Regions from separate parts of the Ramlibacter sp. AN1133 genome, predicted to be linked through region 2. Evidence: riboswitches for the same ligand, from Rfam matches in the RefSeq annotation. Region 2 holds a riboswitch; the other holds the start of a gene.
The links. Region 2 has a riboswitch for thiamine pyrophosphate ahead of WG923_RS27785 (FAD-dependent oxidoreductase). Riboswitches for the same ligand answer to the same signal wherever they lie in the genome.
Positions count from the first base shown of each region.

Region 1: it holds a riboswitch for thiamine pyrophosphate, as region 2 does, so the genes downstream of both, thiD (bifunctional hydroxymethylpyrimidine kinase/phosphomethylpyrimidine kinase) here and WG923_RS27785 (FAD-dependent oxidoreductase) in region 2, are expected to answer to the same signal.

Region 1 covers NZ_JBBKTQ010000005.1:92,966-97,366, reverse strand. The annotation lists gene WG923_RS08415 (AMP-binding protein) at 1-1,055, opposite strand, end outside; gene WG923_RS08410 (DUF6582 domain-containing protein) at 1,285-1,533, shown strand; gene WG923_RS08405 (hypothetical protein) at 1,579-2,409, opposite strand; TPP riboswitch at 2,458-2,552, shown strand; gene thiD (bifunctional hydroxymethylpyrimidine kinase/phosphomethylpyrimidine kinase) at 2,614-3,459, shown strand; gene WG923_RS08395 (LuxE/PaaK family acyltransferase) at 3,456-4,401, shown strand, end outside.
Region 2 covers NZ_JBBKTQ010000034.1:13,774-18,174, reverse strand. The annotation lists gene WG923_RS27795 (xanthine dehydrogenase family protein molybdopterin-binding subunit) at 1-1,376, opposite strand, end outside; gene WG923_RS27790 ((2Fe-2S)-binding protein) at 1,373-1,849, opposite strand; TPP riboswitch at 1,994-2,105, shown strand; gene WG923_RS27785 (FAD-dependent oxidoreductase) at 2,220-3,320, shown strand; gene thiS (sulfur carrier protein ThiS) at 3,317-3,520, shown strand; gene WG923_RS27775 (thiazole synthase) at 3,526-4,302, shown strand; gene xth (exodeoxyribonuclease III) at 4,307-4,401, shown strand, end outside.

The DNA of each region.
Region 1 (4,401 bases), on a different contig from region 2:
TTGCCCACCTGCGCCGTCGTCTCCGTCTGGCCGAAGCCGTCGCGCAGCTCGAGATGCCAGGCCGCCCGCACGCGCTCGATGATCTCGGGATTGAGCGGCTCGCCGGCGCCGATCACCTCGCGCAGCCGCAGCCGGCCCGCGTAGGCGCCCAGGTCCTCCTGGATCAGCATGCGCCAGACCGTCGGCGGCGCGCACAGCGAGGTCACGCCGTGCGCGCACAGCACATCGAGCAGGGCCCTGGGCTGGAAGCGGCGATAGTTGGAAATGAAGATGCAGGCGCCCGCATTCCAGGGGGCGAAGAAGCAGCTCCACGCATGCTTCGCCCATCCCGGCGAGGAGATGTTCAGGTGCACGTCCCCGGGCTGCAGCCCGATCCAGTACATGGTGGACAGATGTCCCACCGGGTAGCTCTGGTGCGAGTGCAGCACCAGCTTCGGCTTGGCCGTGGTGCCCGAGGTGAAGTACAGCAGGAGCGGGTCCGTCGCCCTGGTGATGCCATCGGGCTCGAACACGTCGGCATGCGCCTCGGGAGCGTACTCATGGCATCCGGGGGCAGCGCCGCCGACGCTGATGCGCCCGCAGCCGGCGGGCAGGTCCGCGAACTTCTCCGCGTTCGCCGCCCCGGCGATCGCGAACTTCACGTGGCCGCGCTCCACGCGATCGAGCAGGTCCTGCGCGGTCAGCAGCGTGGTGGCGGGAATGACCACCGCCCCGAGCTTCATGGCGGCCAGCATGATCTCCCACAGCGCCACTTCGTTGCCGAGCATCAGCAGGATGCGATCGCCGCGACGCACGCCTTCGGCCCGCAGGAAGTTCGCGGTGCGGTCGGATCGCGCCGCCAGCTCCCGGAACGACAGCTTGCTCTCCTGCCCGTCCTCCTCGACGATCCAGAGGGCCGGTGCGTCGTTGCCGGCAGCCAGGACGTCGAAGTAGTCGAGCGCCCAGTTGAATTCGTCCAGCACCGGCCAGCGGAAATCGCGATAGGCGGTTTCGTAATCCGTGCGGTGCGCCAGCAGGAAGTCGCGGGCGCGCAGGAACGGGGTTGCAGGGGCCATGCTCTTCTCCTCCTTGACTGCCTCCCTGGCAGGCGGTGACGGCAACACTGCGCGAACGATACGCCGTTTGGCAGCGGCCGCCAACGCTGGCCGGCGCAGCGGGGCTGGCGTGCCTGCGGCGTAGGACAGGCGCCTCCCAGGATTGGAAGTTCACCGTCGTGCCTTGGCCCGGGCCGCCTCCATCTGCGTTCTCGAGGGCATTTCTTCGCCCGACACGCAGGAGAGATCGATGACCAAGCTGAACGAGCAGCAGCGCGACGGCCTTGCCGACGCCCAGTTCGCCTTCGAGAAGCAGCGCAAGGAACCGCTGGAAAACGCGAGCCACGTCCGCAACGCCGTGGCCCGGTTCAACCAGGTGGAGGGCGTCACCGACGAAGAGCGCGATGCCGCGTGGAAGCGCATCCAGGGCGCAGCCAGGAAATTCAACGTCGAGCTGCACGAAACCAGCTGGCGGGAAATCGGCCGCAAGAAGACCTGAGCGTCGGCCTTCCAAGGAGGGACTCACCGGCGGCCGGGCGCAGCCCTATCGCTCATCGACGTGGCAGGTGCTGCGTTTCATGCAGTCCCGCAGCGCCCTCGGGCGCTTGATGGCGCCGCTGCGCTCGTCGAACTCCGCCACCGCCAGATCGAGCGCGCCCCGGCGCTCATGCTCCTCGACGGGCAGCCACGGCGCACCGAGCGCGGCCCACTGGGCGTCCGTCAGCGGCAACTCGCCCGTGAGGAAGACCTGGCGGCAATCGTCGCCCGTGAGGAAGGCTGCCTCCAGCGCCTGGCCGCCATCCCCGGCTCGTGCCAGCCCGTGCGCCAGGGTCTGGTCGAAGACGACCAGGTCTCCCGGTGCCAGCGCCAGTTGGAGGCCCGCGTGCGGCATCACGAAATCGACCTCGGAGAGATCGAGCGCAAGAAGCCAGAACAGGCAGCGGGACCAGCGACCCCTGACGTCGTTGTGGAAGCCCGCCCCGCGGGAGGCGAGATAGTCGATCCGGGTGGCAACGCTGCTGCGGTACGCGGGCAGTCCGTCCCCCAGGACACCGGTCAGTCGCAGTGCGCCGGCGATGCTTCCGACCAGGTCGGCCACGCCCGGCGCTGCGGCCGCCAGCTCCGTGGGGGTCGTGGTCGCATAGTCGATGTCCGAAAACGCCTCGGTCCTGGTTCGCGCACGGCCCTGCGCCGCCAGGCTCGCCAGCGCGCCGGGATCGAGAAATCCGGTGCGAATGACGTGGAGGCGGCCGTAGGGCGCGCGGGCATCGAAGGCGTGGCAAGGCTCCTCGCTGCGAACCGCGAAGGCGCGAAAGGGATGGGGCACGCGATACGCATCCGCGGCGACGATGCGATGGACAGGCACCGGTGGCATCCCGCCATTCTGCTGCCGTGGCACCCGAATGCGCCCTGTGTCACAATCCCGCCAGCTCCGGGGTGTACGCGACGCGTGCTGAGATCCAGACCCGTGAACTTGAACCGGTTCAGACCGGCGGAAGGAGAGCTGCAAGCCTGACCCTCCACGGGTGAGGGGCGATCCCTTCGGAGCACACGTTTTTTCGCTCGCGAAGGAGCCCCCTTGCACACCACCGTCCCAGCCTTCCGGTACCCGCGGGTCCTGTCCATCGCAGGCTCCGACAGCGGCGGCGGCGCCGGCATCCAGGCCGACCTCAAGACCTTCGCCGCGCTCGGCTGCTTCGGCATGACGGCCATCACCGCCCTGACCGCGCAGAACACCCTCGGCGTGCGCTCCATCCACGCCGTGCCGCTGCAGGTCCTCGCCGACCAGATCGACGCGGTGGTCGAGGACATCGGCGTCGACGCGGTCAAGATCGGAATGCTGCACTCGGCCGACACCGTTCGCACCGTCGCCGCGGCCCTGCAGCGCCACGCCCTGCACAAGGTGGTGCTCGACCCGGTGATGATCGCCACCAGCGGCGCCAAGCTGATCGACGACCAGGCCATCGAGGTGCTGGTGCGCGAGCTGTTCCCGCTGGCCACCGTCGTCACGCCCAACCTCGACGAGGCGGCGCTGCTGGTCGGCCACCCGCTGCGCTCCGAAGCCGACATGCACACGGCGGCGCGGCAGCTGATCGAGCGCGGGGCCAACGCGGTGCTGGTCAAGGGCGGGCACCTGGAAGGCGACACGGTGAGCGACCTGCTGCTCCTGCGCGACGCGCAGCCGCTGTGGATGCGCGCGCCGCGCATCGCGAGCGGCAACACGCACGGCACGGGCTGCACGCTCTCCAGCGCCATCGCCAGCCACCTCGCCCTGGGCGCGGACCTCGTGCAGGCGGTGGAGGGCGCTCGCGCCTTCGTGCGCGGCGCGCTCGCGGCCGGCGCCGACGTGCGCACCGGCGCCGGCAGCGGGCCGCTGAACCACGCATTCGCGCCGCAGCCCATGCAGAAACGGCCGCTGCCATGAACCGCGAGACCGTGGCCACGCTGCTGGCCTTCATCGCGCAAGACGGCTGCAGCGACGCCGAATTCGACGCGCTGGCGCTGCGCCTGTTCGCGCAGCAGCACGCCGGCAACGCCGCCTTCCGCCGCTTCTGCCAGGGCCGCGGTGCGACGCCGCGCACGGTGAAGAGCTGGCGCGACATCCCCGCCGTGCCGATCAGCGCCTTCAAGGAGGTCACCCTGAGCTGCGCGCCCGCCGACAGCGCCGAGCGGGTCTTCATGACCAGCGGCACGACGCGCGGCGACGTGAAGGGCCGCCACTACCACCCGACGATCGCCGTGTGGGATGCGTCCTTCCGCGGCAACTTCGCGCGCCGCTTCATGCAGGGCACGCCGCGCCTGCGCATGGCCATCCTGTTCCCGAACGAGCAGGAGATGCCCAACTCCTCGCTGGCGCATTACCTCGCGCTGGCGGCCAAGGAATTCGGCACGGCCGACAGCGCGTGGTTCGTCGGGCTGCAGGGCATGGACGTCGAAGGGCTGCGTGCCTTCCTGCGCGCCGCGCAGGAGCGCGGCGAAGCCTGCGCCGTGCTGGGCGCGAGCTACAGCTTCGTGCATTTCATCGATGCGCTGGCCGCCACCGGCGAGCGCTTCCGCCTGCCCGAGGGCAGCCGCCTCCTCGACACCGGCGGCTACAAGAGCCAGTCGCGCGAGCTGCCGCTGGATGCGTTCTATGCCACGCTCTCGGCTGGCTTCGGCGTGCCGCGCGAGCGCTGCATCAACATGTACGGCATGACGGAGCTGAGCACGCAGCTCTATGACGACGGCAACGCGGTCGTGCCGTCCGTGAAGTCCGGCCCGCACTGGATCCGCTCGCGCATCGTGGACCCGCTGACGGGCCGCGACGTGCCGGCCGGCGAGCGCGGCGTGCTCGTGCACTGTGACCTCGCGAACTTCAATTCGGTCA
Region 2 (4,401 bases):
CTGATGGGAACGTTGATCGAGACCTGCGGGGGAAAGGCCTCCTGCAGCAGCGGCGCGGCATGGAACACCGGCACCGGCATGCGGCCGGGGCGCATGCTGTGGCCGTTGGACCAGATCTCGTGCTCCCATTCGACGATGCGGCCTTGGGCATCCACGCCGGCGCGCAGGTCGACCGCCATCGCCGCCCCGAAGGGCGAGCAGGTGAGTTCGTCCTCGCGCGTCCAGCGCACCTGCACCGCCCGGCCCGGGACGGCGCGGGCCATCAGCGCCGCGTCCACTGCGGCATCGTCGGCGCCGTTGTGGCCGTAGCAGCCCGCGCCCGGCACGTGGCTGACGGTGATGGACTGCGGCGGAACGTGCAGCAGCAGCGCGAGGTCCCGCTGCATCGGGTAGACGCCCTGCGCGTGCGTCCAGACTTCGACGCGGCCATCCTCGCTCCAGCGCGCCAGGCCGCACGACGGGCCGATGGACGCGTGCGCGAGGTAGGGCCGCGCATAGCTGGCGGCGAAGCGGCGCGTCGGCACGACTGCGGGCGCCGTCGGCTGCTGCTCGTGCACCACGCTCGTCTCCGCCGGCTGCACGCGCAGGAAGGCCGGCAGGTCGTTCATGTCCGGCAGGCTCTCGCGCTCGCTCCAGCGGGCCGCTGCCTTGAGCTTGCGCAGGGCGCGATCCGCTTCGTGGTCGCCGTCCGCGATCACGCCGAGGAAGCTGCCGTCGCGCACCACGCGCACCACGCCGGGCAGCGCCTCGACCGCGGCGATGTCCACGTCAACGAGGCTGGCAGCCGGCGATGGCGGATGGGCGATCCGCGCGTACAGCATGCCGGGCAGGACGAGGTCGTGCAGGAAGGCAGGGCGGCCCAGCACCTTGTCGGGCAGGTCCAGGCGCAAGGGCGCTTGCTCCTCGCCCTCCGTCGCGGGCCTGGCCTTCGCGCTGCCGCTGGCCTCGCGCTCGAGCAGCGCAGGGTCGGCGAGCTCCCAGTAGCTGGTGCGCAGGGACGGCACGCCGCGCACCTGGATCTCGCCGTCGCGCACCTGCAGGTCATCGACCGCGACTTCCAGCCGCTGGGCCGCCGCGTGCAGGTAGATCTCGCGGGCCTCGGCGCAGACCTGGCGCAGCGCACTGCCCGAGTCCTGCACCGACAGGCTGCCGGAGGTGAAGCCTTCGTTGGGCGCGCCGGCGGTGCTGGCGCGCACCATCTCGATCCGGTGCGCGGCCACGTCGAGTTCCTGCGCCACGAGGCCCGCGAGCGCGGTGGTGATGCCCTGGCCCAGTTCGACCTTGCCGCTGCGGACTTCGACGCGGCCCTCGCGGTGGATCGCCAGCCACTGCGACAGGCGCGGATTCGCTTTCAGGCTGGTGGGGAGTTCGCTCATGCCGTGGCTCCCGCCTGCGCCGCGCGCAGCACCGCGCGCACGATGCGGTTGTGCGCGCCGCAGCGGCACAGGTGCTGGTCCAGCGCCTCGCGCACCTGCGTCTCGCTCGGCTGCGGCACGCGCGCCAGCAGTGCGGTGGCGCTGGCGAGGATGCCCGAGAGGCAGTAGCCGCACTGGCCCGCCTGCTCGTCGAGGAAGGCCTGCTGCAGCGCGCCGGGCCCGCCGTTGGCCGACAGGCCCTCGACGGTCACGATCGCGCGGCCCTGCACGGCGCCGACCGGCGTGTCGCACGCCGGCACCGACACGCCATCGAGCAGCACATGGCAGGCGCCGCACTCGCCCGAGCCGCAGCCGAAGCGCGTGCCGAGCAGGCCGAGGGTGTTGCGCAGGACGTCGAGGAGGGAGGTGCCTTCTTCGGCGTCGACGGCGCGCTCGACGCCGTTGACGCGCAGGTTGAAGCTCGTCTTGTTCATTGGCTTTGTGTCTCCGGCCGTCACTCTACGGTCTTTTCCCCCTCCCCCTCCGGGGGAGGGTCGGGGCGGGGGCGCTCCTGGCCGCCGTGCCCCAGCCTTCCCTCCCCCTTCCGGCCGAGGGAAATGCCGCAGCGGCGTATACTCCCCCTCGCTCCGGGGTGCGAACGGCCGCAGGCCGCCTTCGCTGAGATGGCAACACCAAACCCGTGAACTTGAACCGGTTCGTACCGGCGTAAGAAGAGCTTGTCGGGCCAGGCCCTCCCTCAGGGCCGCAGCAGTCCCGCCATCCCTCCGGAGCACCGCTTCTTCGCACAAGGGATGGCCGCATGCAACTTCTCTTCCGTTACCTCCTCCGCACCGGCACGCACCGATGAAGATCGGCATGGCCGGCGCCGGCCTGCTCGGGCGCCTGCTCGCGCTGCAGCTCGCGCGCGCCGGGCACGAGGTGCACGTGTTCGACCCCGCTGCGGACGCGCAGGCGCGCGGGGCCGCGGGGTGGACGGCCGCCGGGATGCTGAGTCCGGTGTCCGAGCTGGAGTGCGCCGATGCGGACGTGTTCGCGCTGGGGGTGCGGTCGCTGGCACTGTGGCCGGGGATCCTGGCGGGGCTCGAGGTGCCGGTGGAGTTCAGCCGGGAGGGCAGCCTGCTGGTGGCGCATCGGGGGGACGAGGGCGCGGCGCGGCGGGTGATCGGGTTGCTCGAGGAGAAGATGGGAGCACTGGATTCCCGCCTGCGCGGGAATGACGGGAAACGCGCGGGGCATGACGGGGATCGCGCCGGGAATTGCGGCGTAGCGCGCGCGAATGACGCCATCCGGCGGATCGAGCCCGAGCAACTGCGCGAGCTGGAGCCCTCCATCCGCGGCCCCGCCCACGCGTGGTTCATCCCCGGCGAAGGCCGCATCCATACCGTGCAGGCCATGCAGGCCCTGGCCGCCGGCGCGCGCGGCGTGCAGTGGCATTGGAGCCGGACCATCTCCGCCGCCCATCCCGGCGCGCTGCAGGCCGGCGACGGCACGCATGCCTTCGACCATGTCTTCGACGTGCGCGGCACCGGCGCGCGCCCGCAGTTGCCGGTGCGCGGCGTGCGCGGCGAGATCTTCTGGCTGCAGGCGCCGGGGCTCGAACTCAAGCGCCCGGTGCGCCTGCTGCATCCGCGCCACCGCGTCTATCTCGTGCCGCGCGCGCCCGACCTGGTGGTGGTCGGCGCGAGCGAGATCGAGAGCGAGGACCGCTCGCCGGTGTCGCTGCGCAGCACCGTCGAACTGCTGGCCGCCGCCCACAGCGTAGTGCCCGAACTCGCGGAGGCGCGCATCGTGCACAGCGAAACCAACCTGCGCCCCGCCCTGCCCGACAACCTGCCGGTGCTGCAGTCGCAGCCCGGCCTCACCCGCATCAACGGCCTGTTCCGCCACGGCTGGCTCATCGCGCCGGCGCTGGTGGAGCGCGCCCTGCAGGAGCTCCCGCCATGAACCGGATCACCCTCAACGGCGAAACCCGCAGCGTGGAAGAAGCCACCACGCTGGCCGACCTGGTCGCCGCGCTGGGCCAGCCGCCCTCCGCGCTCGCCACTGCCGTCAACGGCGAGTTCGTGCCGCGTTCGGAGCGCGCCACCGTGCACCTGCGCGAGGGCGACGCCGTCTTCACTTTCCAACCCATCACCGGAGGATGAACCCCATGGGACTTCGCATCGCAGACACGGAACTGGCCAGCCGCTTCTTCCTGGGCACGGCGGGCTACCCGTCGCCGCAGGTGCTGCGCGAGGCCATCGTCGCCTCCGGCACGCAGGTGGTGACGCTCAGCCTCAAGCGCCAGCTCGCCAACGCGGGCACGCCCAACGACTTCTACCAGCTGATCCGCGAAAGCGGCGCGCGCCTGCTGCCCAACACCGCCGGATGCCGCACCGCCAGGGAGGCCGTCGCCATGTCGAAGATGGCGCGCGAGATGTTCGAGACCCACTGGATCAAGCTGGAAGTGATCGGCGACGAATACACGCTGCAGCCCGACCCCTTCGAGCTGGTGGAGGCAGCACGCACGCTGGTGCGCGACGGCTTCGAGGTGCTGCCCTATTGCACCGACGACCTCGTGAGCTGCCAGCGCCTGCTGGATGCCGGCTGCAGGATCCTGATGCCCTGGGGCGCGCCCATCGGCTCCGGCCAGGGCCTGCTGAACCCGACCGCGCTGCGCACCCTGCGCGCCCGCCTGCCGGACGTGACGCTGGTCGTCGATGCGGGCATCGGCTCGCCGCGCGACGCGGTGCAGGCGATGGAACTGGGCTACGACGGGGTGCTGGTGAACACCGCCGTGTCGCAGGCCAAGGACCCGGTGAAGATGGCCAGGGCCTTCCGCCTCGGCGTGGAATCGGGCCGGCTCGCGCACGAGGCCGGCATCATGGCCAGGCAGGAGATGGCCGTGCCCAGCACGCCGGTGACGGGCCAGCCCTTCACGCTCTGATGCGATGAAGATCGCCACCTTCAACGTCAACGGCGTGAAGGGGCGGCTGCCCCGCCTGCTCGAATGGCTGGAGGAAGCGCAGCCGGACATCGCCTGCCT